DNA from 2 places in the Streptomyces sp. NPDC056373 genome. Region 2 is predicted to be linked to the other one. Evidence: riboswitches for the same ligand, from Rfam matches in the RefSeq annotation. Region 2 holds a riboswitch; the other holds the start of a gene.
What was found. Region 2 has a riboswitch for glycine ahead of gcvP (aminomethyl-transferring glycine dehydrogenase). Riboswitches for the same ligand answer to the same signal wherever they lie in the genome.
Positions count from the first base shown of each region.

Region 1: another riboswitch for glycine. It lies ahead of gcvT (glycine cleavage system aminomethyltransferase GcvT); the one in region 2 lies ahead of gcvP (aminomethyl-transferring glycine dehydrogenase).

Region 1 covers NZ_JBHJPX010000002.1:293,526-296,929, reverse strand. Annotated here, with positions in the region: gene glyA (serine hydroxymethyltransferase) at 1-293, opposite strand, end outside; gene gcvH (glycine cleavage system protein GcvH) at 303-680, opposite strand; gene gcvT (glycine cleavage system aminomethyltransferase GcvT) at 808-1,977, opposite strand; glycine riboswitch at 2,089-2,189, opposite strand; gene ACFCXS_RS05300 (AAA family ATPase) at 2,412-3,077, shown strand.
Region 2 covers NZ_JBHJPX010000009.1:9,995-13,398, reverse strand. Annotated here, with positions in the region: gene gcvP (aminomethyl-transferring glycine dehydrogenase) at 1-1,944, opposite strand, end outside; glycine riboswitch at 2,120-2,215, opposite strand; gene ACFCXS_RS19790 (PRC-barrel domain-containing protein) at 2,329-2,703, shown strand; gene ACFCXS_RS19785 (DNA polymerase IV) at 2,622-3,404, opposite strand, start outside.

The sequences.
Region 1 (3,404 bases), on a different contig from region 2:
CCGGAGTGCGGCTGGACGTTGGCGTGCTCGGCGCCGAACAGCTCCTTGATGCGGTCGATCGCGATCTGCTCGACCACGTCGACGTGCTCGCAGCCGCCGTAGTAGCGACGGCCGGGGTAGCCCTCGGCGTACTTGTTGGTGAGGACCGAGCCCTGCGCCTCCATGACCGCGAGCGGAGCGAAGTTCTCCGAGGCGATCATCTCCAGCGTGGACTGCTGGCGGTGCAGCTCGGCGTCGACCGCGGCGGCGACCGCCGGGTCGAGCTCGTGCAGGGGTGTGTTCAGGACGGACATACGACTCCCTCAGCCCGCGGAGAACGCGGTGTACTCGTCGGCGGAGAGCAGGTCGCCCGGCTCGTCCGTGACCCGCACCTTGAACAGCCAGCCGCCCTCGAAGGGGGCCGAGTTCACCAGCGACGGGTCGTTCACGACGTCCTCGTTGACCTCGGCGACCTCACCGGAGACGGGGGAGTACAGGTCGGACACCGACTTGGTCGACTCCAGCTCGCCGCAGGTCTCGCCGGCGGACACGGAGTCACCGACCTCGGGAAGCTGGACGAACACGACATCGCCGAGCGCGTTGGCCGCGTGCTCGGTGATACCGACCGTCGAGACGCCGTCCTCGGCGGCCGACAGCCACTCGTGCTCCTTGCTGTAGCGCAGCTCGTTGGGGTTGCTCATGGCCTGGATTCTCCTGTACGCGCGGGAGTGCTGTGGAAGGGGGACTGCTGGTGAGCTGGGACGACGGGCACGGGGTCGCTGCCGCGGACCTCCGGCCGGTGTCTGCTTCTGGCGCCTTGGCCAGTGTCTACTTCTGGCGCTTGTAGAACGGCAGCGCCACGACCTCGTACGGCTCGTGACTGCCCCGGATGTCCACGCCCACGCCACTCGTGCCGGGTGCGGCGTGCGCGGCGTCGACGTACGCCATGGCGATCGGCTTGCCGAGGGTGGGGGAGGGGGCGCCGGAGGTGACCTCGCCGATCACCTCGCCACCGGCGACGACCGCGTACCCGGCGCGCGGGACCCGGCGGCCCTCGGCGGCCAGGCCGACCAGCACGCGCGGGGGGTTCTGCTCGGCGCGGGCGGCGGCCTCGCGCAGGGCCTCGCGCCCCACGAAGTCGCCCTCCTTCTCGAACTTCACCACCCGGCCGAGCCCGGCGTCGAAGGGCGTGAGGGAGGTCGACAGCTCGTGCCCGTACAGCGGCATGCCGGCCTCCAGGCGCAGCGTGTCGCGGCAGGACAGCCCGCACGGGACCAGGCCGACGCCCTGGCCGGCCTTGGTCAGGGCCTGCCACAGCTCGACGGCGTGCCCGGGCTTCACGAACAGCTCGAAGCCGTCCTCGCCGGTGTAGCCGGTCCGGGCGATCAGGGCCGGGACGCCCGCGACCGTGCCGGGCAGCCCGGCGTAGTACTTCAGGCCGTCGAGGTCGGCGTCGGTCAGGGACTTCAGGATCCCGGGAGACTCGGGGCCCTGTACGGCGATCAGCGCGTAGGCGTCCCGGTCGTCGCGCACCTCGGCGTCGAAGCCGGCGGCGCGCTCGGTCAGCGCCTCAAGCACCACCTGGGCGTTGGAGGCGTTGGCGACGACCATGTATTCGGTCTCGCCCAGGCGGTAGACGATCAGGTCGTCCAGGATGCCGCCGTCGGCCCGGCAGATCATGGTGTAGCGGGCCCGGCCCGGCTTCACCCCGCCGATGTTGCCCACCAGGGCGAAGTCCAGCAGGGCGGCGGCCTGCGGCCCTGTGACGGTGATCTCGCCCATGTGGGAGAGGTCGAAGAGCCCGGCCTTCGTGCGCACGGCGGTGTGCTCGTCGCGCTCGGAGCCGTAGCGCAGGGGCATGTCCCAGCCGGCGAAGTCGGTCATCGTCGCGCCGAGCGAACGATGCAGGGCATCGAGCGCGGTGTGACGGAGTTCTCCTGTACTGCTCACGGTCGGTCGTCTCCAAGGGGCACGAAGGGCGAGGGCGGTCCTCCCCATCTGTCATCGGAACCTGAGAGGTTCGCCATGACCGCACGGGTCACTGGCTTGCACCTTGGGTGGAGCCGCATCCCCGTGCTGGACAGGGGGCGGCCCGCTTTTCAGATGTGCCTCGCCCGCGCGGTAACGGGGCCTGAGAGATTCAAGGGAGGGACTTGCTCCTTCGGCGCCCCGGCGACTGCTGCTGCCGGGGACTCTCCCGCGCGGATTCAAACGGCCGGTATGCAGTTGGCGCGCACATCATTGCACGCATCCTTCCGGCGCGGCAGGGGGACCTTTCACAGGGAGTGCACGAGTCCGTCGCGCCGGACGCAGCGACCTGTAGCAGCCCTGTTGCAGGACGGGCACGTAAATGAGAGGCCTGCGGCATTACCTTCTCTTTACACTCGGCGGGGATGGGACTCCGTACCTGGCCCCAGGGGAGGACGATCACGGTGAACAGGACCACCGCGTACGCGACGACGGGCATCGCGCTGCCCGAACAGCCGGCCGCACCGGCCCGGGCGGTCCGCGCTCCGGCACCGGCGCCGGTCGTCCGCGATCTGCGCGACCGTGCCGGCCGGAGCCCGCACGCGCTGCTGTTCGGCCCCCGTGACCTCGTCGTGGTCACGGGCCTGCCGGGCAGCGGCAAGTCCACGCTGATGCGGCGCACCGTGCCGGGCCGGCGCGTCGACTCCCAGGACACCCGCGACCGCTGGGCCGGCCGCATGCCGCGCGCCCTGCCCTATGCGCTCTACCGCCCGCTCGTCCGGCTCTCCCACTACGCCGGGCTGCGGCGCGCGCTGCGCACGGGCGAGGGCGTCGTCGTGCACGACTGCGGCACGCAGGCCTGGGTCCGCCGCTGGCTCGCCCGCGAGGCCGGCCGCCGCGGCGGCGCCCTGCACCTCCTCCTGCTCGACGTCAGTCCCGAACAGGCCCTGGCGGGCCAGCGCGACCGCGGCCGCGGCGTCTCGCGCTACGCGTTCCTGCGCCACCGCTCGGCGAGCACCCGCCTCCTGCGCGCGGTGGAGCGCGGCGACCTCCCCGTCGGCTGCGCCTCGGCCGTGCTGGCCGACCGGGACGCGGCGAACGGCCTCCACAGAATCGGCTTCACGGGTTGAGCCCGGCCCGCGGGGGCTGTCCGAGAGCCGGTGTTCCCGATGCCGTCCGGCGTGCGCCCGCGGGGGCGTCCGCAAGCCGGTGTTCCTGATGCCGTCCGGGGTCCGCCCGCGGGGGCGTCAGCAAGCCGGTCTTCCTGATGCCGTCCGGGGTCCGCCCGCGGGGGCGTCAGCAAGCCGGTCTTCCTGATGCCGTCCGGCGTGCGCCCGCGGGGGCGTTCACGAGCCGGCCCGTCCTGACGGTGCCCGGGGTGCGTCCGCCGTCAGCCCGCGGGGTCGTCCACGAGCCGGCCTTCCTCCTGCCGCTCGGCGTCCCTCAGCCGTTAGCCT
Region 2 (3,404 bases):
GGCGAGCTCCTCGCGGTACTGCTCGATCTTGGCCCGCAGGTCGTCGACATCGATCTCGCCGTCGTCGGCGGTCTTCACGACAACCACCTTCATGCCGGCCATCACCGCGCTGGCGGCGTTCGTGCCGTGCGCGGACGACGGGATCAGGCAGACCGTGCGCTGCTCGTCCCCGTTGGCCCGGTGGTACCCGCGGACGGCGAGCAGACCGGCCAGCTCACCCTGCGACCCGGCGTTCGGCTGGAGGGACACCTTGTCGTAGCCGGTGACCTCGGCGAGCCGGTCCTCCAGCTCGTGGATGAGGGTGAGGTAGCCGCCGGCCTGCTCGGCGGGCGCGAAGGGGTGCAGCTGCCCGAACTCGGGCCAGGTGACCGGCTCCATCTCGGTGGTCGCGTTGAGCTTCATGGTGCAGGAGCCCAGCGGGATCATGCCCCGGTCGAGCGCGTAGTCGCGGTCGGCCAGCCTGCGCAGGTAGCGCAGCATGGCGGTCTCGGAGCGGTGCTGGTGGAAGACGGGGTGCGTCAGGTAGTCGTCGGTCCGCAGCAGCGCGCCCGGAAGCCCGTCCTCCGTGGCCGCGTCCAGCGCCTCTACGACACCCTCGACGCCGAAGGCCGCCCACACGGCGCGCAGCTGGGCGCGGGTCGTGGTCTCGTCGCAGGCGATCGAGATGTGGTCGGCGTCGACGAGACGCAGGTTGACTCCCTTGTCCCGGGCGGCGGCCACAATCTCGCCGGCCCCGCCCTGGACACGCACGGTCAGGGTGTCGAAGTAGGCCTCGTGCACGACCTCGACACCGCCGCCCGCGAGCCCGGCGGCGAGGACCGTGGCGTAGCGGTGGGTGCGCCGCGCGATGCCCTTCAGGCCCTCCGGGCCGTGGTAGACGGCGTACATGCCGGCCATGACGGCGAGCAGCACCTGCGCGGTGCAGATGTTGCTGGTCGCCTTCTCGCGGCGGATGTGCTGCTCACGCGTCTGCAGGGCCAGCCGGTAGGCCTTGTTGCCGTCGGCGTCCACGGACACGCCGACGAGCCGCCCGGGCAGGCTGCGCGCCATCTTGTCCTGGACCGCCATGTAGCCGGCGTGCGGTCCGCCGAAGCCCATGGGCACGCCGAAGCGCTGCGTCGTGCCGACGGCGATGTCGGCACCGAGCTCACCGGGCGACTTCAGCAGGGTCAGCGCGAGCAGGTCGGCGGCGACGGTGACGAGCGCCCCGAGCTCGTGCGCCCGGTCGATGACCGGCTTGATGTCCCGCACGGCACCGGATGCGCCCGGGTACTGGAGCAGTACGCCGTTGATCTCGCGCTCGGCGATCCCGTCGGGGATGCCCTCGCTGAGGTCGGCGACGACGACCTCGACTCCGGCCGGCTCGGCGCGGGTCCGGATCACGGCGACGGTCTGCGGCAGCGTGTCCGCGTCGACCAGGAACAGGCCCTTCTTGTTCTTGCCCAGGCGCCGCGACAGCGCCATGGCCTCGGCGGCCGCGGTGCCCTCGTCGAGCAGGGAGGCGCCCGAGGTCGGCAGTCCGGTCAGGTCGGCGACCATGGTCTGGAAGTTGAGCAGCGCCTCGAGCCGGCCCTGCGAGATCTCCGGCTGGTAGGGCGTGTAGGCCGTGTACCAGGACGGGTTCTCCATGACGTTGCGCATGATGACCGGCGGCGTGAACGTGCCGTAGTAGCCGAGGCCGATCATGGAGCCGAGGACCTGGTTGCGGTCGGCGAGAGAGCGCAGCTCGGCGATCACCTCGGCCTCGCTGCGGGCGCCCGGCAGGTCCAGTGCCTCGGCGCTCTTGATCACGGCCGGGACGGCGGCGGCGGTCAGCTCGTCCAGCGAGCCGTAGCCGACGTGCGCGAGCATCTTGGCGCAGGCCTCGTGATCGGGGCCGATGTGGCGCTGCTCGAAGGGGACTGCCTCTTCGAGCTCGGAGAGCGGAGTGCGGTGGGCGGTCATAACGGAGGCCTCCTGGTCGACACGACCTGCGAGGGGCACCACGGCACGGGTACCCGGACGGCCTCCCCCTCTGTCATCTCAACCTGAGAGCTTCACCGGATCGCCCGAAGGCCTCCGGCTTTCACCGTCGGTGAGAGCGGAAGCCGTCGACACCCGCCCTGCTTTCCAGAGTGACCTCGTCCGTGCGGTACGTGTGCCTGAGAGATTCCGGGGAGGATTTGCTCCTTCGGCGCCTCCGATGGTGCCTGGAGGACTCTCCCGCACGGGGTCAGCAGCCGCTGCCAGCGTACCAGCGAGACCAACGCACGAACCTTCGAGTGGCCGCATCCCCGCTTGTACCGTTTTGTAGTGTTTACGGATGAGGTGCGACCATGTGGAGGGCCCGTGCGAACCGAGATCGATCCGCGCAACCTGATCGGCCGCAAGGCGTTCGACCGTAACGGGACCAGGATCGGCACGATCGACGAGGTCTACCTCGACGACGCCACCGGCGAGCCGGAGTGGGCGGCCATACGGACCGGCCTGTTCAGCAGGGACGCTTTCGTCCCCCTGGAGCCCAGCGAATTGATCGAGGGTGCCCTGCACGTCCCCTTCGACCGCGCCCTGATCAAGGACGCCCCCGACTTCGGCGTGGGCCGCCACCTCTCCCCCGAACAGGAACTGCAGCTCTACCACCACTACGGCCTCGACGTCGCCGCCCCGCCCCCGCTCCCCGACCACGAATTCGGCAAGCTGGCGGGCACCGACGAAACGGCCTGAGACACCGCTCCGGGCGGCCGGGCTTCCGCCCCGGGCCGTAACACCAGGGGCAACGGGTCCGCCGCCTCCAGATCCGGGTCGTCGACCCGGAACGTCCGCACCCGACCGGGCTCCGAGTCGGGCGTCTCGAACCGTACGGTGACCCGCCCGAGGCCGCTGCCCTGCACCCAGCCGTGCCCGAACTCGGCGTGCCGCACATCGTGCCCGGCGGGCCAGCGCCGCTCGGCGAGGGGCGGCGGCTCCTCGACCGGCGCCACGGAGTGCTCCTCGACGGGGCCCTCCGCGACCGCCCGCTCCCCCGCCGCCTGGGCGAACAGGTCCTCCTGCGTGTAGTCGGCGAGCCCGCTGACGCCGACCCCGAGCAACCGCACCCCGCCGGTCGTGTCGACGGAGTCCAGCAGTCTGGCCGCCGCCTCACGGACCACCGCGGCGTCGTCCGTGGGGCCGCGCAGAGTCTCGGAGCGGGTGAGCGTCGAGAAGTCGTACCGCCGTACCTTCAGCACGATCGTCCGCCCGGAGAGCCCGGCCTCGCGCAGCCGCCGCACGCACCGCTCGGCGAGCCGCTGCACCTCCAGGCCGACCCGCGTGCGGTCGTGGATGTCCACGTCGTAGGTGTCCTCGACCGACACCGACTTCGCCTCGCGCTCCGCAACCACGGGCCGGTCGTCCCGCGCCAGTGCCATGGCGTGGAGACCGTGTCC